Regions from separate parts of the Streptomyces sp. NBC_00986 genome, predicted to be linked through region 1. Evidence: riboswitches for the same ligand, from Rfam matches in the RefSeq annotation. Region 1 holds a riboswitch; each other region holds the start of a gene.

Region 1 (6,874 bases):
ACGCGCTCGCGTACGCCTGGTTCCAGCGGACGAAGGCCGACGGCGACATATACGCGTCGATGCTGCGCGCCGTCCACGACGACTCCGTCTCCGACGCCCTCGACGAACTCCTGCGCGGCGCACGGGTGGTGGGCGTCATGGGCGGCCACGCGATGGCACGCGGAACTGCGGCCTACGGCGGTGCCGCGCGCCTGGGCCGTGAGCTGAGCCGCGCCGGGTTCACGGTGGCGACCGGCGGCGGACCCGGCGCGATGGAGGCGGCGAACCTGGGCGCGTACGCGGCGCCGTACGAGGACGCCATGCTGGAGGAGGCGTGCGAACTCCTCGCCGGATCACCGTCGTTCAGCCCCTCGATCACCGACTGGGCCCAGGGCGCCTTCGAGGTCCGCACCCGCTGGCCGAAGGGCAACCACTCGATCGGCATCCCGACATGGTTCTACGGCCATGAGCCGCCGAACGCCTTCGCGTCGCACATCGCCAAGTACTTCGCCAACGCCACCCGCGAGGACGGCCTGTTGGCCCGCTCGAACGCGGGGGTGGTGTTCCTGCCGGGCGCGGCCGGGACCGTGCAGGAGATCTTCGACAACGCGACGCCCAACTACTACGAGTCACGCGGCGAGCCCACGCCGATGGTGCTCGTGGACCGGGAGCACTGGACGTCGCGGCTGCCGACGTGGCCCCTGCTGCGTGCACTTGCCCGGGAACGGCCAATGGAGGCCCGTATCGCCCTTGTTGACCGGATCGAGGAGGCTCCGGAGGCACTGAAACGTCTCACAGATTAAAGTGCGGGTAAAGGCAACTGCTGTACACCGCATATGCATTGACACTGCTTACGCAGCACTTATAGACCAGTGAGACTCCTGGGGGTAGTGGTGCCTCACCTCATTGCCGCTCCATCTCCCCCTAAACCCCCCGCAGTTGCACATCCCGTGAAGGGCAAACGTGTCCATATCTCGACGTTCCGTACGCATCCTCGGTGTCGCGTCCGCTTCGGCCGCGCTCGCGCTCGGATTCGCGGGCAACGCGCTCGCTTGCAACATCAGCGAGTTCTCCGCCACAGCCACTTGTGACGGCGCCAACGGTGTCATCACCGTCACCGACGAGGACGCCTCGGCCACCGAGGCGACCATCACGGTGTTCCTGGAGAACAACGGTTCCGACGCCAAGCAGATCGGCGAGGCGCAGACCGTCAAGGGTTCGGCCAAGGGCGAAACCGTGTCCTTCGCCGAGGACTGGCTGCCGAACGCCACGTACCGCATCCACGTCAAGGCGGGCAACCAGGTCGACAAGGACATCACGCCGAACCTGACCACCCCGTCCAAGGCCTGCGCGACGGACTCGCCCAGCCCGACCCCGAGCGAGTCCTCTCCGGCCCCCTCGGACAGCGCCTCGACCCCGGCCGAGTCCGACACCCCGACCCCGTCGGCCTCGGAGAGCAGCAGCACCGCTCCCGCGACGACGACCGACAACGCGCCGTCCCCGGCGGCCGGTTCCTCGAACCTCGCCGAGACCGGTGCCAACTCCAACACCGGCATGATCGCCGGTATCGCGGGCGCCCTCGTCGTCGTGGGCGGCGGAGCCGTCTACTTCGGCATGCGCCGTCGCGGTGCGAACAACGGCAGCTGATCAACAGCCGCTGAACCACCCGCTGTTGTGGCCCGTCCGGTTCGTGGGGACGGGCCACACACATGTCCGGTTCGGGGGGGCACACGCCACACGCGTGCGCGCTAGCCGCCGAGCACGACGATCTCGGCCGCGTCGAACTCCACCCCGACCGCGCTCCCGACCTCCGGCGCCGCCCGCAGCGCACACGCCGCCTCCAAGCGCGGCGCGTCCTCCGGCTGGAGCTGTACGGCGACATGGGTGCCCTTGAAGGTGCGGGCGGCGACCATGCAGCGCAGGCCCTCGTCGGCGGGCAACAGGCGTACGCCTGCGGGGCGTACGAGGAGCGGGCGGGTGCCCTGGGGGGCGTCCTCGGGGACCGGGACCTTGCCCCAGGGGGTGTCGGCGGCCTCCCCTACGACCGTGGCCTCGACCACGTTGTCGAAGCCGAGGAAGCGGGCGACGAACTCGTCGGCGGGGTGCTGCCAGACCTCAAGTGGCGTACCGGACTGGGCGATCCGGCCGTCCCGCATCACCACGACCCGGTCGGCCAGTGCGAACGCCTCGCCCTGGTCGTGCGTGACCGCGAGCACGGTCGTGCCCAACACGCCGAAGAGTTCCCGGAGTTCGACGACCAGCCGCTCCCGCAGTGACCGGTCGAGCTGGCCGAGCGGTTCGTCGAGCATGAGGAGACGCGGACGGGGCGCCAACGCCCGGGCGAGCGCCACCCGTTGCTGCTCACCGCCGGACAGCCCGGCGACGGCACGGTGGGCCGCGCCCGGCAGTCCGACGAGGTCGAGCAACTCGCCCACCCGGTCGTCCTGTTGCTTCTTCGACGCCCCGTGCATGCGCAGCCCGAAGGCCACGTTGCCGGCCACGTCCCGCTGCGGGAACAGCTGGTGATCCTGGAACATCAGACCCACTCCGCGCTTGTGCGCGGGCACGCCCGACTGATCCCGGTCGTCCAGCAACACCCGCCCGGCGTCCAGGGGTTGGAGCCCGGCCACCGCCCGCAACAGCGTCGACTTGCCGCTGCCGCTGGGTCCGAGCACACACACGATCTCGTGCTCGGCAACCCCGAGGTCGACCGCGTCCAGCACCAGGCGCCCGCCGAACCGTACGGTCGCGTCCTCAAGGCTCAGCAGCGGCCTGTTCTGCGGCACGCTCGGCGGCATGTCCGATGGCACGCTCGGCGGCATGTTCGGCGGCATCTAGAACTCCCCCGTCCGGTCGGTGCGCAGCCGCTCAAGGACCAGCAGGGCCACCGCGCACACCACCATCAGAATCGTCGAAAGGGCCATCGCCTGGCCGTAGTTGAGATCACCGGGCCGGGACAGCAGCCGGGCCACCGCGACCGGCAGGGTCGGATTGTCGGGGCGGGCGATGAACACGGTCGCCCCGAACTCCCCGAGCGACACCGCGAACGCGAACCCGGCGGCGATCAACAACGCCCGCCGTACGAGCGGCAGATCGATCTCGCGCCACACCCGCCACGGCGACGCCCCGAGCACCGCAGCCGCCTCCCGCAGCCGCCCGTCCACCGCCCGCAGCACGGGCAGCATCGTCCGTACGACGAAGGGGACACCGACCAGCGCCTGCGCGAGCGGCACCAGGATCCATGAACTCCGCAGATCCACCGGGGGTTTGTCGAGCGAGATCAGGAACCCGAAGCCGACCGTCACCGCCGACACCCCGAGCGGCAGCATCAGCAGCGCGTCGAAGCCCCGCACCAGGCGCCCTGCATCCCGCCGGGTCAGGGCAGCCGCTGCGAGTCCGCCGATCACCACGGCGATGGCGGTGGCGGCGACGGCGTACTCCAGCGAGTTGCCGATCGCGGCGATCGGCGGGACCAGGAAGGTGCCGCCGTCGTCATTGGTCAGCGCCCGGTAGTAGCCGAAGTCCGGTGTGTCGAGCGACCGTTGGACCAGTACCGCGAGCGGCAGCAGGAGCAGTACGGCGATGGATGCGACGACTCCGGCCAGCAGGGTCCACTGGCCGGCCCCGCGCGGGCGCCGTGCGGTCACCGACGGGTCCACGAGCCGTAGGGCGCTCTCCCGTCGCCGTACCGTCCAGGCGTGGACGGCGAGGATCGCGCCGACCGCCACGAACTGGACGATCGTCAGGACGGCCGCCGTGGACAGGTCGAAGACCTCCGAAGTCTGGCGGTAGATCTCCACTTCGAGGGTCGAGAAGGTCGGGCCGCCGAGGATCTGGACCACGCCGAAGGAGGTGAAGGTGAAGAGGAAGACCATCAGCGCGGCGGCGGCCACGGCGGGCCCGAGCGCGGGCAGCGTCACCTTCCGCCAGGCCCGCAGCCGGGAGGCGCCGAGCATCCGCGCGGCCTCCTCCTGACGCGGGTCGAGCTGGGCCCAGAGGCCGCCCACCGTCCGTACGACGACCGCGTAGTTGAAGAAGACGTGCGCGAGCAGGATGGCCCACACGGTGGTGTCCAGCCGTACGCCCCACAGGTCGTCCAGGAGTCCGCCCCGGCCGACGAGCGCGAGGAAGGCCGTACCGACGACGACCGTCGGCAGCACGAAGGGGACGGTGACGACGGCCCGCAGGACATGTCTCCCCGGGAAGTCGAAGCGCGCGAAGACGTACGCGCCGGGGAGCGCGATCAGCAGCGTGAGCGCGGTGGACGCGAGCGCCTGCCAGGTGGTGAACCACAGCACGTGCCGGATGTCGGACTGGACCAACACATCCCCGATACGGCCCAGTTGCCAGGCGCCGTCGACTTTGAGGCCGCGCGCAACGATCGCGGCGACGGGGTAGGCGAAGAACACCGCGAAGAACGCGACGGGCAGGGCCATGAGGCCGAGCCGCGTCGCGGTGCCCCTACGGGAGGACTTCCGCGGGGCCGCTTCAGCTGCTTCGGCTGCTTCAGCCGCTTCGGCTACTTCAGTACGAGCGAGGTCCACGACTTGACCCACTGGTCCCGGTCGGCGGCGATCTTCGCGGGCGCCATGGTCTCGGGGTCCGGGGCCTGGCGGCCGTACTGCTCGAACTCCTGCGGTACCTGGGCGCCTTGGATCACCGGGTAGACGAACATGTTGAGCGGCATGTCCTGCTGGAACTCCTTGGTGAGCAGGAAGTCGAGGAACGCCTTGCCGCCCTTGGTGTTCTTCGCGTTGCTGAGCAGGCCCGCGTACTCGGTCTGCCGGAAGCAGGTGCCGTACGACACCCCGGTGGGCGCGGTGGTCGGCTTCGGGTCGGCGTAGATGACCTCGGCGGGCGGCGAGGAGGCGTACGAGACGACGAGGGGCCGGTCGCCGCCCGCCTTCTTGCCACCGGCGGACCCGGAGAACTCCTGGTCGTAGGCCTGCTCCCAGCCGTCGACGACCTTGACGCCGTTGGCCTTGAGCTTCTTCCAGTAGCCCTGCCAGCCGTCGTCGCCGTACTGCGCGGCGCTGCCGAGCAGGAAGCCGAGGCCGGGCGAGGAGGTGGCCGCGTTCTCGGTGACGAGGAGGTTCTTGTACTCGGGCTTGACCAGGTCGGCGAAGGAGGTCGGCGGGGTCAGCTTGTGCTTGCTGAAGTAGGCCTTGTCGTAGTTGACGCAGATGTCGCCGGTGTCGATGGGCGTGACCCGGTGCTTGGTCTGGTCGACGCGGTACTCGGGCTTGACGAGCGCGGAGCCCTTCGCGTCGTAGGACTGGAAGAGGCCGTTGTCGAGCGCGCGGGAGAGCAGGGTGTTGTCGACGCCGAAGAAGACGTCGCCCTGGGGGTTGTCCTTGGTGAGGATCGCCTTGTTGACGGCCTGACCGGCGTCGCCGTCCTTGAGGACCTTGACCGTGTAGCCGGACTGCTTCTCGAAGTCCTTGAGGACGTTCTTCGACACGGCCCACGAGTCGTGGCTGACGAGGGTGACGGTCTTGGAGTCGCCGCCGCTGCCGCTGTCGGACGAGCCGCACGCGGAGAGCGTGAGGAGGCCGAGGCCGACGGCCGCGGCCACGAAGGTCTTGGTGTGGTGCACGGTTGTTTTCCTCCTGGGGTGTCCAGGAAGAGACGCGGCCCTGCCCACAGGACGTGGGCAGGGCGCAACAGCAAGAGTGGTGACCGAACTTCCTACCCAGAATGACCTGGGCGAGGTTCAGAGGGTCTGCGGACAATCCCGCACTCTCAGCGCTGTGGCGCTCCCCTGTCGGAATATGAAGATGTACCTGCGTGTACTACGCGGAACAGGTTACCGGGTCACCGCTCGGTGGCGGCGAGCTGGCCGCACGCTCCGTCGATCTCCTGGCCCCGGGTGTCCCGGACGGTGACCGGCACCCCGTGGGCCGCGATGGCCTCGACGAACGCCTTCTCGTCCTCGGGGCGGGAGGCGGTCCACTTCGAGCCCGGCGTCGGGTTCAGCGGGATGAGGTTGACGTGCACGGGCTTGCCCTTGAGGAGGCGGCCGAGCCGGTCGCCGCGCCACGCCTGGTCGTTGATGTCGCGGATCAGCGCGTACTCGATGGACAGCCGTCGCCCCGACTTCGCCGCGTACTCCCAGCCCGCGTCGAGGACCTCGCGCACCTTCCACCGCGTGTTCACGGGGACCAGGGTGTCGCGCAGCTCGTCGTCGGGCGCGTGCAGCGAGATCGCGAGCCGGCACTTGAAGCCCTCGTCCGAGAACCGGTGGATCGCCGGGACCAGGCCGACCGTCGAGACGGTGATCCCGCGCTGCGAGAGGCCGAGGCCGTCCGGCTCGGGGTCGGTGAGGGCACGGATCGACTGGACGACCCGCTTGTAGTTGGCGAGAGGCTCGCCCATGCCCATGAACACGATGTTGGAGAGCCGCGCGGGCCCGCCGGGGATCTCGCCGTCGCGCAGGGCGCGCATCCCGTCGACGATCTGGTGCACGATCTCGCCGGTGGACAGATTGCGGTCCAGGCCGGCCTGTCCGGTCGCGCAGAACGGGCAGTTCATGCCGCAACCCGCCTGCGAGCTGATGCACATGGTGACCCGGTCCGGGTACCGCATCAGCACGGACTCGACGAGCGTCCCGTCGAACAGCCGCCACAGCGTCTTGCGGGTGGTGTCCTGGTCGGTCGACAGATGCCGTACGACGGTCATCAACTCAGGGAGCAAGGCTTCTTGCAGCTTGGCGCGCGAACCGGCGGGGATGTCGGTCCACTCCGCCGGGTCGTGCGCGAACCGCGCGAAGTAGTGCTGCGAGAGCTGCTTGGCGCGAAACGGCTTCTCCCCGATCGCGGCGACGGCTTCCTTGCGCTCGGCGGGCGTGAGATCGGCAAGGTGCCGCGGCGGCTTCTGGGCTCCGCGGGGGGCGACG
Region 2 (6,874 bases), 4.7 Mb from region 1:
GCCATCCCGCCGACGGCGATCCGCGCGTCGACGCGATAGCGGCCGTCGAGCAACTGCCCGACGAGAGGGTCATGAAGGGTCGTATCCACGCAGGTGAGTGTACGAGCCAGGGCTGAAAGCACGGCCCTTTCGCCCGGTTTCGAGGCGGTACTGCAGCCGACCTGTGACGGATACCTCATGGTGGGGCGGGTGTCTACGGCCGGCCTGTGAGGCGGAGCACGGGTGACGACCGGCCGCCCAGCGGCAGCCGGGACCCTCCGCGAAGTTCCACGCGGCCGACCGCCTACCGGCAGCCGCCGACGGCGGGGACCCCCACGGGAGTGGTTCACCTCTTGGCCGACCGGAAACGGGTGGTGCGCGAGTGGGAGACGAGGCGGAAGTGCGGTGCAGGGTGCCTAGAAAGCGGGTCGTTCGGGATCCAGTACCGCCAGGCCCTCCGCAGGAGAGGACGCCGAGGCGAAATGCCGGCGGGGGATACGCCCCGCCCGGAACGCCAGCCGCCCCGCCTCCACCGCGCCGCGCATCGCGGAGGCCATCAACACCGGCTCCTGCGCCCGCGTCACCGCCGAGGCAAGCATCACACCGGCACACCCCAGCTCCATCGCGAACGCCGCGTCGGACGCCGTACCCGCCCCCGCGTCCAGAATCACCGGCACACGCGCGTGCCCGGTGATCAACTGGAAGTTGTGCGGGTTGCGGATCCCGAGCCCGGAACCGATCGGCGACCCGAGCGGCATGATCGCCGCACACCCGACGTCCTCCAGCTTCCGCGCCAGCACGGGATCGTCGTTCGTGTACGGCAGCACCGTGAACCCGTCGTCGACCAACGTCTCGGCGGCGTCGAGGAGTTCGATCGGGTCCGGCAGCAACGTGCGCTCGTCCGCGATCACTTCGAGCTTGATCAGCGAGGTCCCCAGGGCCTCCCGCGCCAACCGCGCCGTCAACACGGCCTCGCCCGCCGTGAAACAGCCCGCGGTGTTGGGCAGCACCCGGATACCGAGCCGCTCCAGCACGGACAGCACCGAGCCGTGCACGGAAGCGTTGACGCGCCGCATCGCGACCGTCGTCAGCTCCGTACCGGAGGCCACCAGCGCGCGCTCCAGGACGTCGAGGCTGGGGGCGCCCCCGGTGCCCATGATCAGCCGGGACGTGAAGGACGTACCACCGAGGACGAAGGGGTCGTCGGCCATGGGTCAGCCTCCTTGGACGGCGGTGAGGACCTCGACGCGGTCTCCCTCGGAGAGGGAGGTCGATGTCCACTCCGCGCGCGGGACGACGGTTTCGTTGAGGGCGGCGGCCACTCCGGAGGGGGCCGGGGTGAGGGACCGTACGAGTACGTCGAGGGGCGTGCCGGGAGCGATCTCCTGGTGCTCGCCGTTGACGGAGATATTCATGCGGGCTGCTCCACGAGGTGCGTGCGGGCGAACCGCTTCGGGGTGAACGGGCGTGCCTCGTCCGGGAGTTCACCGGTGCTCAGGGCGTGCGCCAGGGCGTCGCCGGTGACCGGGGTCAGCAGCACACCGTTGCGGTAGTGCCCGGTGGCCAGCAGCAGTCCCGGAAGCGCGGTCGGGCCGAGCAGCGGCGCGTTGTCGGGGGACCCCGGGCGTAGTCCGGCCCGGGTCTCGGTGAGCGGCAGTTCGGTGATCCCGGGGACCAACTCGTGGGCGTCGCGCAGCAGTTCGTAGACACCGCCGGCCGTGACGGTCGTGTCCCAGCCCAGTTCCTCGCTGGTCGCGCCGACGACCAGCTCGCCGTTCTCGCGCGGCACGAGGTACACCTGGCTGCCACGCACCACGGCCCGCACGGTCCGGCTCAGGAACGGCGCGTGACGCTCGGGCACGGTCAGCCGCAGCACCTGCCCCTTCACGGGCCGTACGGGCGGCAGGACGTCGGCAGGGATCCCCTGCAGCTGCCCGCTGAGGCTGCCGCCCGCGAGCACGACTTGGTCCGTGCCGAGCACCTCGTCCTCGCGCGTGACGACCCCCGTGGCGCGGTCCCGCGCGACCGTGAGCCGCTCGACCCAGGTCCGGTGGAAGACGACCCCGGCACGCTCGCAGGCGGCCACCAGCGCGCCCGCCAGCCGCCGCGGGTCGACCTGGTGGTCCCCGTCGACTCTGAGCCCCCCGCGCACGCCCGGCGCGAGCATCGGCTCCAGGCGACGGCACTCGCGCCCCGACAGCCACTCGGAGTCGAGCCCCGACTGGTGCTGCAGGGCGTGCAGTTCACGCAGATGGGCGCGGTCGTCGGCGTCCAGGGCGACGGCCAGCGTGCCGCAGCGGCGGTAGCCGAGGTCGAGGCCGGTGAGGTCGGTCAGCTCGGCCGCGAAGTCCGGGTAGCGGTGCGCCGAGGCGAGGTTGAGGGCGAGCAGGGTCTGTTCGCCGTAGTGGAGTTCGGTGACGGCGGCCAGCATCCCGGCGGCCACCTGGGCGGCCCCGCCGCCCGGCTCCGGGTCCACCACGGCTGTGGAGAAGCCGCGTTGGGCCGCGCGCCAGGCCGTGACCAGGCCGATGATCCCGCCCCCGACGACGAGGACGTCTGAGGTGTGTGCAGGCATGGGCGTCCAGCCCCTCCCTTCGCCGGCATGACCCGGATCAGGTTCGTACGGTCGGAGGCCGCCAGCCTCCCTCTCAGCCCGGTACGCCCGGACTCCCGCGAGTGCTTTACGTTTGCCACCCTAGCCCGTGCCCTGTGTGCCAGTAAGGGAGCCTCTGTCCATGGCCCGCTCGCTCGACGGTCTCGTCCTCGCCCCCGTCGCGGACCAGGCCCCAGGTCAGGTCGGCACCCGCACCCGGTTCACGTACCACGAGCAGGACGGCGAGATCTGGGCCGAGTACGCGGGCGGCGACGTCGTACGGGGGCGTCTCGTCGGCACGCGCGCGGGGGACCGGATCGACTTCCGGTACGTGCAGTTGAAGACCGACGGGATGACGTCCAGCGGGCACTGCGTGTCCGACGTGGTCGAGCTGCCCGACGGCCGCATTCGCCTCGACGAGACCTGGGAGTGGGAGTCCCGGGAGGGAAACGGGACCAGCGTTGTGGAACAGGTCACCTGACGCGCCCGCTGACTGACAAATTGTCAGGTGTCTATGGTGATCGAGTGAGCGAGCAGACGCGGGACCAGGGCACGGTGGCAGGGCGGCGCGTGGTCGTCGTCGGCGCGGGCATGGCCGGGGTGCAGACCGCGGTCGCGCTACGGGAGCAGGGCTTCACCGGCACCGTCACCCTGATCGGCGCGGAACCCCATCAGCCCTACGACCGGCCCCCGCTCTCCAAGGCCGTCCTGCTCGGCAAGGCCGAGGGCTCCGCCTTCGACGTCGACTTCGAGGCGCTCGGCATCGAGGTGCAGCTGGGGCGCGAGGTGGTGGGCGTGCGCCCCGCCGACCACGAACTGGACACCGCCGAGGGCCCGGTGCCCTACGACGTCCTCGTGCTCGCCACCGGTGCCGAACCGATCCGGCTGCCGGGCGCCGACGGCATCCCCGGAGTGCATCTGCTGCGCACCCTGGACGATGCCGAGCGGCTGCGCCCGGTGCTCGCGCGGCAGCACGACATCGTGGTCGTCGGCGCGGGCTGGATCGGCGCCGAGTTCGCCACCGCCGCGCGAGAGGCGGGCTGCGCGGTGACCGTCGTAGAAGCAGCCGACCGGCCGCTCGCGGGGGCGCTGCCCGCCGAGGTGGCCGCGCCGATGGCAGCCTGGTACGCCGCCGCCGGAGCCACACTGCGGACGCACGCACGCGTGGCGCACGTCGAACCCGGCGAGGTGGTCCTCGACGACGGCACCCGGCTGCCCGCGGGCGCCGTCGTGGTCGGCATCGGCGCCCGCCCCGCCACCGCCTGGCTTGCGGGCTCCGGCATCGAACTGGGCGCGCACCGCGAGGTCCTGGCCGACGCCGGGCTGCGCACCTCGGTGCCGGACGTGTACGCGGTCGGCGACTGCGCCTCCTTCCCTTCGGGAAGGTATGGCGAGCGACTTCTGGTCCATCACTGGGACAACGCCCTCCAGGGCCCGCGCACGGTCGCCGCGAACATCGTGGGGGAGAGCCCGGCGGTGTACGACCCGGTGCCGTACTTCTGGTCGGAGCAGTTCGGCCGCTTCGTCCAGTACGCCGGTCACCACGCGTCCGCCGACACCACCCTGTGGCGCGGCGACCCGGCCACCCCGGCGTGGAGCGTCTGCTGGCTGCGCGGGGACCGTCTGGTGGCCCTCCTGGCGGTCGGCCGACCCCGTGACCTGGCCCAGGGCCGCCGCCTGATCGAGTCGGCCACGCCGATGGATCACGCGCTGCTGGCGGATGCTTCTCTCCCGATGAAGGCGGCTATCGCCTAGTTCGTCCCCCCGGGTCGGACCGGCCCGACTTCCGACTGTCAGTCCGGGATGGCACGCTGTTTACGTGACCGAGATTGACGCAAAGATCGATGCTCTCGTCCCCGCCTGGCTCACGCTGCCCGACATCGCAGAGATGCTCGATGTCGAGGTGACACGCGTGCGGCAGCTGGTCAAGGACGGCCAAGTCATCGCCGTACGCCGTGGTGAGAACCGCGCGCTGCACGTCCCCGCCGCCTTCATCGACGGGGCCGAGCAGAAGGTCGTCAAGGGCCTCACGGGGACCCTGACGCTCCTGCGGGACGACGGCTTCTCCGACGAAGAGATGCTCGAATGGCTCTTCACCCCCGACCCCAGCCTGCCCGGCACCCCCGCGCAGGCCCTGAGCGAGAATCGCGGCACGGAGGTGAAGCGCCGCGCCCAGGCGCTCGCCGTCTGACCCGCACGACCTAGGTTGCACGGGCCGCGGCGACGCGAGGGCCTGCCTGAGAAGGCCCCGCCCGCGGCCCGTGCACGACACCACCACACGACCAGCAGGACAACGGGGGACACATCCATGCCCGACACCGCCGCAGCCGCCGCCCGCGCGGAACTCGCCGACGCCCGGGTCTACCTCTGCACGGACGCCCGCCGGCGCCAGGGCGACCTCGCGGAGTTCCTGGACGCGGTCCTGGCCGGCGGGGTCGACATCGTGCAGCTGCGCGACAAGGGCATGGAGGCCGCCGAGGAGCTGGAGCATCTCCAGGTGTTCGCCGACGCCTGCGCCCGGCACGGCAGACTCCTCGCGGTCAACGACCGCGCGGACGTCGCCCACGCCGCCGGCGCCGACATCCTGCACCTGGGCCAGGGTGACCTCCCGGTCCCCGCGGCCCGCGCGATCCTCGGCGAGGACGTCCTGATCGGCCGCTCCACGCACGCCGAGTCCGAAGCGGCCGCGGCAGCCGTCCAGGAGGGCGTGGACTACTTCTGCACGGGCCCATGCTGGCCCACCCCCACCAAGCCCGGCCGCCACGCCCCCGGCCTCGACCTGGTCCGGTACACGGCCGCCCTGGGCACCGCCCGCCCCTGGTTCGCCATCGGCGGCATCGACCTGGGCAACCTCGACGAGGTCCTCGAAGCGGGCGCCCGGCGCGTCGTCGTCGTACGGGCGATCACCGAGGCCGACGACCCGGGCGCGGCGGCGGCGGAGTTCGCCAAGCGGCTGCGGCAGCTCTGACGGGCGTCCCGGGGTCGCGCTGTTGTCCGATGGGTGGACAAGAGGGCGACAAACCAGGCAAATTTCCACTTCCGGTTGGGTGACCGCCGCCCCCTGACTAACCTGCGGGTATGGCCTTCGGAACCGCATCGACCAGGACCGATCGCGCACGGACCGTGCGGGACATGCTCGCGACCGGCAAAGCGACGTACTCGTTCGAGTTCTCCGCGCCGAAGACCCCCAAGGGCGAGCGGAACCTGTGGAGCGCGTTGCGGCGGGTCGAGGCGGTCGCCCCCGACTTCGTCTCGGTGACCTACGGCGCCGGCGGCTCCACGCGCGCGGGCACCGTCAGGGAGACCGAGCAGATCGTCGCCGACACCACGCTCACCCCGGTCGCCCACCTCACCGCGGTCAACCACTCCGTCGCCGAACTGCGCAACATCATCGGCCAGTACGCCGACGCAGGGATCCGCAACATCCTCGCCGTGCGCGGCGACCCGCCCGGCGACCCCATGGCCGACTGGGTGGCGCACCCGCAGGGGCTGACGTACGCGGCCGAACTGGTGCGGCTCATCAAGGAGTCGGGCGATTTCTGCGTCGGCGTCGCCGCCTTCCCGGAGATGCACCCGCGCTCCCCGGACTGGGACACGGACGTCGCGCACTTCGTCGACAAGTGCCGGGCCGGCGCCGACTACGCGATCACCCAGATGTTCTTCGAACCCGAGTCGTATCTGCGGCTGCGCGACCGTGTCGGGGCCGCGGGCTGCGCGACCCCGGTCATCCCCGAGGTCATGCCGGTGACCAGCGTGCGGATGCTGGAGCGGTTGCCGCAGCTCAGCAACGCGGACATCCCGGCCGCTCTGAAAGAGCGAATCCTCACAGCCAAAGACGATCCGGCCGCTGTACGCTCGATCGGAATCGAGTTCGCCACCGAGTTCTGCGCCCGGCTGCTGGCCGAGGGAGTCCCCGGACTTCACTTCATCACGCTCAACAGCTCCACGGCGTCACTTGAAATCTACGAGAACTTGGGCCTGCACCACCCACCGCGGGCCTAGACCGGTCGCTCCGGAATAGGACACACTGCGTAGCGGCCACTGGGAGAGGGGCGTACATGGGCTGGACGGTCCTCTACATCGCGTTCGGCGTCGTCGCACTGTGGTTGCTCGGTGAGGTGCTGCTGCAGTACAAGGCACGCCTGCGCTGGCGGCTGCTCGCTTTCGTCGGCTTCCTGGGCGTCGTCCTCGGAGTGCTGATTCCCTCCGTCGTCGTGATCGGCCTGGGCGCCGTGGCCTTCGCGGTCGGCCAGACCTACGTCACGCTGTCGTTCCGCCGCGGCTTCGAAGCCGGCTGGGCGG
Region 3 (6,874 bases), 2.3 Mb from region 1:
CTGCAGAAGATTCACGGTCCCCATCCCCCAGTCCCCCGACCCACGACAACACTCCTCCGAAACCACTCAACCCCCTGGACCAGAGCCAATCAACGGGGGGTGAACCCGTAGTTCGCACGGGGGCCAGGTGCACCCCTCATCCGGAGGACAGTCCCATCCCCTCGCTCCGGCGGATCCGGTTGGCTGGTGATCGTCACCGACCGAGAACCAGAGCACCGGGGGATACGACCATGCAGATGCCGTCGTCGAAGAAGGCCGGCGCCGCCGCGCTGGCAGCAGCCCTGCTGGCGCTGGGCTCACCCCTGGCCGCGACCGCCGCCACCGCCGGGCACACGACGCCGAGGCCGTCGTCCTACACCGAGCACACACTCCGCCAAGACCTCGCAGCCGTACGGAAGTCCGGCGGCGACGACGTGAACGTGCTGGCCAGGGTCGACGGACCGAACGGCCCGCCGCTCATGGCCCGCATCGGCACCCGCACCGCCGGCTCCACGGACCCGATCCCCTGGAACTCCCACTTCCGCGTGGCCAGCACGACGAAGACGTTCGTGGCGACCGTGGTCCTGCAACTCGTCGCGGAGAAGCGCCTGTCGCTGGACGACACCGTCGAGCACTGGCTGCCGGGGGTCGTCTCGGGCAACGGCAACGACGGCAGCCGCATCACCGTCCGCGACCTGCTCCGCCAGACCAGCGGCGTGTACGACTACATCGACGACCCGGAGATCCAGGACCAGCTGATCAACCACTTCGACGAGAACCGCTACAACGCCACCCCCACGGCCGACCTGGTCGCGGTGGCGATGGAGCACCGGCCGGTGTTCGTCCCGCAGCCGGGCGGAGCCACCCGCTGGGCGTACTCCAACACCAACTACCTGCTGGCCGGGATGATCGCCGAGAAGGCCGGCGGCGCGAGCTGGCAGGACCTGGTCGAGCACCGGATCATCGCGAAGCTCGGACTGCGCAACACCTCCGTTCCCGGGCTCAACCCGTTCCTTCCCGACCCGCACGTGAACACGTACCTGACGACCGCCGACGGCAAGCGTCTCGACGTCACCGAGCACAGCTACCAGCACACCGCCGACTCCGGTGTGGTGAGCACCACCGCCGACCTGAACACCTTCTTCCGCGCCCTGGCCGACGGCCGGTTGCTCCCCGCCGAGCAGTGGCGCGAGATGCGGCAGACCGTCGCGCGGAACGACGACCCGGAGGACGTGGCCGAGATACCCGAGGGCACCTACGGCCTCGGCCTCCGCAAGATCCCGCTGACCTGCGGCGGCTTCTACTACATGCACGAGGGTGACGGCGTGGGCGTCAACACCCGCCCCGCGGTGAGCGCGGACGGCAGGCGCGCGGTGACGGTCTCCATCACGACCACCACCGCACCGCCGGACCTGGCCGCCCTCAACCGCGCGACGGACACCCTCGTCGACCACGCCCTGTGCGCGCAGCCCGCCGAGAACTGACGGAGAACTGACCGAGAGCCGGGCCGGTCGTCGTCAGTCGGCGATCGGCAGGTACACCCGGTTGCCCGCCGCCGCGAACTCCTTCGACTTCTGTTCCATCCCGATCTCGATCTCCTCCCGACTCCCGCCGTGCTCACGGCGGATGTCGTGGGAGATCTTCATCGAGCAGAACTTCGGCCCGCACATCGAGCAGAAGTGAGCGGTCTTGGCGGGCTCGGCCGGAAGCGTCTCGTCGTGGAACTCCCGTGCCGTGTCCGGGTCGAGGGCCAGGTTGAACTGGTCCTCCCAGCGGAACTCGAAGCGGGCGTCGGACAGCGCGTCATCCCACTCCTGTGCACCTGGGTGCCCCTTGGCGAGGTCGGCTGCGTGGGCGGCGATCTTGTAGGTGATGACGCCGGTCTTGACGTCGTCACGATTAGGCAGGCCCAAGTGCTCCTTGGGCGTGACGTAGCAGAGCATGGCCGTGCCCCACCAGGCGATCATCGCGGCACCGATGCCAGAAGTGATGTGGTCGTACGCAGGCGCGACGTCCGTCGTCAGCGGGCCGAGCGTATAGAACGGAGCTTCATCACAGATCTCCTGCTGAAGGTCGATGTTCTCCTTGATCTTGTGCATCGGGACATGTCCCGGGCCCTCGATCATGGTCTGTACGTTGAAACGCTTCGCGATCGTGTTGAGTTCCCCGAGCGTCCGCAATTCCGCGAACTGTGCCTCGTCGTTGGCGTCCGCGATCGAGCCCGGCCGCAGGCCGTCGCCGAGCGAGTACGTGACGTCGTAGGCGGCGAGGATCTCGCACAGTTCCTCGAAGTTCTCGTACAGGAACGATTCCTTGTGGTGCGCAAGGCACCAGGCCGCCATGATCGAGCCGCCGCGCGAGACGATGCCCGTCTTGCGGTTCGCCGTCAGCGGTACGAACGGCAGCCGCACGCCCGCGTGAACGGTCATGTAGTCCACGCCCTGTTCGGCCTGTTCGACGACCGTGTCCTTGTAGATCTCCCAGGTCAGCTCCTCGGCGCGGCCGTCGACCTTTTCGAGCGCCTGATAGAGCGGCACCGTGCCGATGGGAACGGGGGAGTTGCGCAGCACCCACTCGCGCGTGGTGTGGATATTGCGGCCGGTGGAGAGGTCCATGACCGTGTCGGCGCCCCAACGCGTCGCCCAGGTCATCTTCTCGACCTCCTCCTCGATGGAGGAAGTGACCGCGGAATTGCCGATGTTGGCGTTGACCTTCACCAGGAACCGCTTGCCGATGATCATCGGCTCGATCTCCGGATGGTTCACGTTGGCCGGCAGCACCGCCCGCCCGGCCGCGATCTCCTCCCGGACCACCTCGGGCGAGACCTTCTCCCGTACGGCCACGAACTCCATCTCGGGCGTGATCTCACCCCGCCGTGCATAGGCGAGTTGAGTGACCGCCGTGCCGTCCCGACCGCGCCGCGGCTGACGCGGCCGCCCGGGGAACACCGCGTCGAGGTTGCGCAGTCCGCCGCGCGGTGAGGTGTGCTTGATCCCGTCGTCCTCGGGGCGGACGGGACGGCCCGCGTATTCCTCGGTGTCGCCGCGCGCGATGATCCAGTTCTCCCGCAGCGGCGCCAGCCCCCGGCGGACGTCGGTGTCGACGAGCGGATCGGTGTACGGGCCGGAGGTGTCGTACAGCGTCACGGACTGCCCGTTGGTGAGGTGCACCTGACGGACCGGCACCCGCAGATCGGGGCGCGAGCCCGCGACATACCCCTTGTGCCAGCCGATGGACTTCCCGACCTCCGTCGGCTTTGCGGCCGCCGTGGGCTGTTCGGCCCGTGCGGACTTCTCGCCCGGAACGGGCTGTTCGTCCTGGCTGGAGGCAGGCGTGCGTGCGTCCTTGTTGGTCATGAGACCTACTCCCTACGCCGGCATTACCCGGTAACAGGTTCGGCGGTCGACGCAGCGGCTTCCGTCAGCCGATGTTTCATGTGAAACATCACTCGATACAGGTGACGTTTCCCGTGAAACATCGCAGAGACGAAGGTCAGCGCCCTCTCAGCCCGGTGCTCCGAGCTCCCGCGTGTGCAAAGGTGCCTCCACGCTAGCGTCATAAGTGGCGCGGTGAACAGTGGGCCTCCGGCGTTCTTGCGATGATCGGGCGGTGACCACGACACAGCAGCCCCCGTACCCGCCGACCGGGCCGCCGCATGGCCACGACCAGGGATCCGGCGACGAGCACGGGTCCGGTTCCGGGCACGACCACGGACCGGGTGGGGACGGCGGGCACGGTTCCGGCGCGGACGGTGGTCACGGTTCCGGTGGAGGCGGCGGGCACGGTCATTCACACAGCCACGGCCCGGCCGCGCCCGTCTCCCGGCATCTGCGGAAGGTCATCGCGGCGATCCTGATCCCGTTCACGGTGGCGGTCGTCGTCGGCATGGTGGTGCTGTGGCCCGGCGGCGCCCCGTCGCACAAGCGCACCGGGGTCGGCTTCGACCGGCAGACACAGCAGGCGACGGTCACCAAGGTCGTCAGCGTGAGCTGCGCGTCGGTGAACGCCTCGGGCGGGGGCTCGACCGGGGACACCTCCACCGCCGAGGGCTCCTCCGCGGCACAGGAGGCGGCCGGCACCTGCAAGAAGGCCACGGTCACGGTCTCCACGGGCAAGGACAAGGGCCGTACGTTCACGGAGATCGTCCAGCCCGACCAGTCACGGCAGTTGCATCAGGGCGAGAAGGTCGTGGTCGCGTACGAGCCCTCCGCGCCCAGGGATCTGCAGTACTCCGTCACGGACGTGAACCGTAAGTTCCCGATGGCACTGCTCGCCGGGATCTTCGCGCTGGCCGTCGTGGTGGTGGGCCGGCTGCGCGGTGTCATGGCGCTGATCGCGCTGGCCATCAGCTTCATGATCCTGAACTTCTTCATCCTGCCCGCGATCCTGCACGGCTCGAACCCGCTGATCGTGGCGGTGGTCGGATCGAGCGCCATCATGCTGATCGCCCTCTACATGTGCCACGGCCTGTCGGCCCGTACGTCGGTGGCGGTGCTCGGCACCCTGATGTCGCTGGTGCTGATCGGCGTCCTGGGCTCGGTGTTCATCGGGTGGGCCGCGCTGACCGGGAACACGGACGACAACACGGGCCTGATCCACGGCCTGTACCCGTCGATCGACATGAGCGGTCTGCTGCTCGCCGGCGTCATCATCGGCTCGCTCGGCGTGCTCGACGATGTGACGGTCACCCAGACATCGGCGGTCTGGGAGCTGCACGAGGCCAACCCCTCGATGGGCTGGCGCGGGCTGTACCGCGCCGGCATCCGCATCGGCCGCGACCACATCGCGTCGGTCGTCAACACGCTCGTCCTCGCCTACGCGGGCGCCGCACTGCCCCTGTTGCTGCTCTTCTCCATCGCGCAGAGCAGCGTGGGCGCGGTCGCCAACAGTGAGTTGGTCGCCGAGGAGATCGTGCGCACGCTGGTGGGTTCGATCGGCCTGGTCGCGTCGGTACCGGTCACCACGGCCCTCGCGGCCCTGGTCGTCTCGGCGGACCGACCGGGACCCGAGGCGGTTCCGGCGGGTGCGGTTGCGGCCACGGCAGGTGCGCCCACGGCGGCGCCGAGCGCCAAGCCCGCTGCGGCGCGCGGCGGGAAGGGCCGACGCCGCAAGCACTGAGCGCCGCCGGCACTGCAGTGGGCGGCGAGAACCGCCCCATGAGGCCGCGCAGAAGCGTTACTGCGGATCCCCGGGTCCCCAGGACTTCAAGCTCACCCGGGGCCTTCAGAACTCCACAGGGCCCTTCAGGGCTCGCGGCGCCTCCAGCGGCTTCAGTTCAGGACTCGTGGCGAAGCGTTACGCCAACGTCCCGACCCCTCGCCGCCACACCACGTCACCCCGCGCTCTGCTCCTCGGCCAGGATGCGGTCCAGCGCCTCGTCGAGGTGGGTGTCGAAGTCCGCGAGGGCGCCCTCCTGACCGAGCGGAACCAGCCGGTCGGTGCGGTCGAGGAACGCCACGAGCGGGGCCGCGCCGGTGCGGAACAGCGCCTGGTCACTGCCCACCTGAAGCCGGATCAGCACCTCACCCAGCGTCTCGGGGTCGACGGGCTCGATCCGCACGTCGCCCTCCCCGCACGCCATGCCCACCCCGTCGATCAGCAGCTCGCGACCGAAGGCCCAGGTCACCGGGGCGTCACCCGGCAAATGGAACGTCAGCCGCACGGCGTACGGATCGGACGTCTCGTAGCCCAGCTCGACCGGGATACGGAAGGAGAGCTCCTCGGAAACGAGGAAGCTCATCATGACCTCTGCCTGTACGGACTCGCGCATCGCCTATCCCGTCAACTGCCGTCGCCTGGCCGGGAATGATCCCCGTGACACTGAAGGAATATTGCTGAACGTACACGTTAGATCACAAGGAGTAAGTTTTCAGATACTGATAGAGAGCGCGAGCGACCCCAGAAGCCTGCCGACCTCGGCCTGCAACTGCCGCGCCGCGACCGGCAGTCGATCGGCCTGATGCGCGGGCAGGGAGATGGCCATCGTCGCGGCCGTGGCGCCGAGCGTGATCGGAACGGCTGCGCAGACCGTCCCCAGCGCGTACTCCTGACGCTCCACCACCAGCTCCGTCCGCCGCATCCGGTCCAGGCGCCGCACCAGGGCGTGACCGTCGCGCACGGTGTACGGCGTGAGGGACCGCACGGGGTAGCGGTCGAGGTGGTCACGACGGACGTCCTCGTCCAACTGGGCCAGCAGACACTGGCCGATCGCGTGCGCGTGGCCCGTCTCACGGAAGTCCGCCCACTCCTCCACCGCCGGAGTACCGGGGGTGTCGGAGACGCACAGGACCTCGATCTCGCCGTCGCGGTACATCGCGTAGTACACCGGTGCACCGATCAAATCCCGCCACTGCGCCAACGCGTCGACGATCGTGCTGCGACGTTTCTCCTGCGCCCCGCTGCTGCCCAGCCGCTCGGCCGCCTCCCCGAGGAAGAACAGCCCCTTGTCGCGCCGGAGGTATCCCTCGTGCACGAGAGTGCGCAGCAGGTGGTACGCCGTGGGCAGGGCGAGGCCGGTCTCACGGGCCAACTGCTTGGCGGGGGCGCCGTGTTCGTGCCCGGCGACGGACTCCAGCAGGCGCATGGCCCGTTGGACGGAGCCGATGAGGGTGGCGGCGGACGGCTGCGGATCGGCGGCCTCGGCGACGGTCGCAGCGGAGCGCTGCTGCGGCGGGGCCGCGACGGGGCGGGAGCGCGCGGCGGCGGCTGTCATGGGGCGCGGCGGCGCGATGTCTGTCACGGGACGTTGCGGCTCGGCGTCTGTCATGGGTCGTAGCTGCGCGGGGGCCGCCACGGAACGCGTTTGTGCGGGGGTCGCAACGCGTCGTACCTGCGCCGGGGTCGCCATGGAACGCATCTGCGCAGGAGTCGCAGCGGGTCTTGGCTGAGCCGGGTT

Evidence for each region. Region 1 has a riboswitch for thiamine pyrophosphate ahead of OG504_RS16535 (thiamine ABC transporter substrate binding subunit). Riboswitches for the same ligand answer to the same signal wherever they lie in the genome.
Region 2: another riboswitch for thiamine pyrophosphate. It lies ahead of thiO (glycine oxidase ThiO); the one in region 1 lies ahead of OG504_RS16535 (thiamine ABC transporter substrate binding subunit).
Region 3: another riboswitch for thiamine pyrophosphate. It lies ahead of thiC (phosphomethylpyrimidine synthase ThiC); the one in region 1 lies ahead of OG504_RS16535 (thiamine ABC transporter substrate binding subunit).

What each region holds. Positions count from the first base shown of each region.
Region 1 covers NZ_CP108733.1:3,866,977-3,873,850, forward strand. The annotation lists gene OG504_RS16515 (LOG family protein) at 1-782, shown strand, start outside; gene OG504_RS16520 (LAETG motif-containing sortase-dependent surface protein) at 943-1,626, shown strand; gene OG504_RS16525 (ABC transporter ATP-binding protein) at 1,728-2,777, opposite strand; gene OG504_RS16530 (ABC transporter permease) at 2,814-4,415, opposite strand; gene OG504_RS16535 (thiamine ABC transporter substrate binding subunit) at 4,499-5,575, opposite strand; TPP riboswitch at 5,647-5,752, opposite strand; gene rlmN (23S rRNA (adenine(2503)-C(2))-methyltransferase RlmN) at 5,794-6,874, opposite strand, start outside.
Region 2 covers NZ_CP108733.1:8,523,877-8,530,750, forward strand. The annotation lists gene pknB (Stk1 family PASTA domain-containing Ser/Thr kinase) at 1-89, opposite strand, end outside; gene OG504_RS38155 (thiazole synthase) at 396-1,190, opposite strand; gene thiS (sulfur carrier protein ThiS) at 1,194-1,394, opposite strand; gene thiO (glycine oxidase ThiO) at 1,391-2,554, opposite strand; TPP riboswitch at 2,552-2,663, opposite strand; gene OG504_RS38170 (hypothetical protein) at 2,715-3,053, shown strand; gene OG504_RS38175 (NAD(P)/FAD-dependent oxidoreductase) at 3,098-4,327, shown strand; gene OG504_RS38180 (Rv2175c family DNA-binding protein) at 4,392-4,763, shown strand; gene thiE (thiamine phosphate synthase) at 4,881-5,540, shown strand; gene metF (methylenetetrahydrofolate reductase [NAD(P)H]) at 5,651-6,574, shown strand; gene OG504_RS38195 (hypothetical protein) at 6,631-6,874, shown strand, end outside.
Region 3 covers NZ_CP108733.1:6,142,186-6,149,059, reverse strand. The annotation lists gene OG504_RS27345 (hypothetical protein) at 1-24, opposite strand, end outside; gene OG504_RS27340 (serine hydrolase domain-containing protein) at 231-1,463, shown strand; gene thiC (phosphomethylpyrimidine synthase ThiC) at 1,497-3,335, opposite strand; TPP riboswitch at 3,328-3,517, opposite strand; gene OG504_RS27330 (YibE/F family protein) at 3,589-5,097, shown strand; gene OG504_RS27325 (SsgA family sporulation/cell division regulator) at 5,312-5,749, opposite strand; gene OG504_RS27320 (IclR family transcriptional regulator) at 5,849-6,691, opposite strand.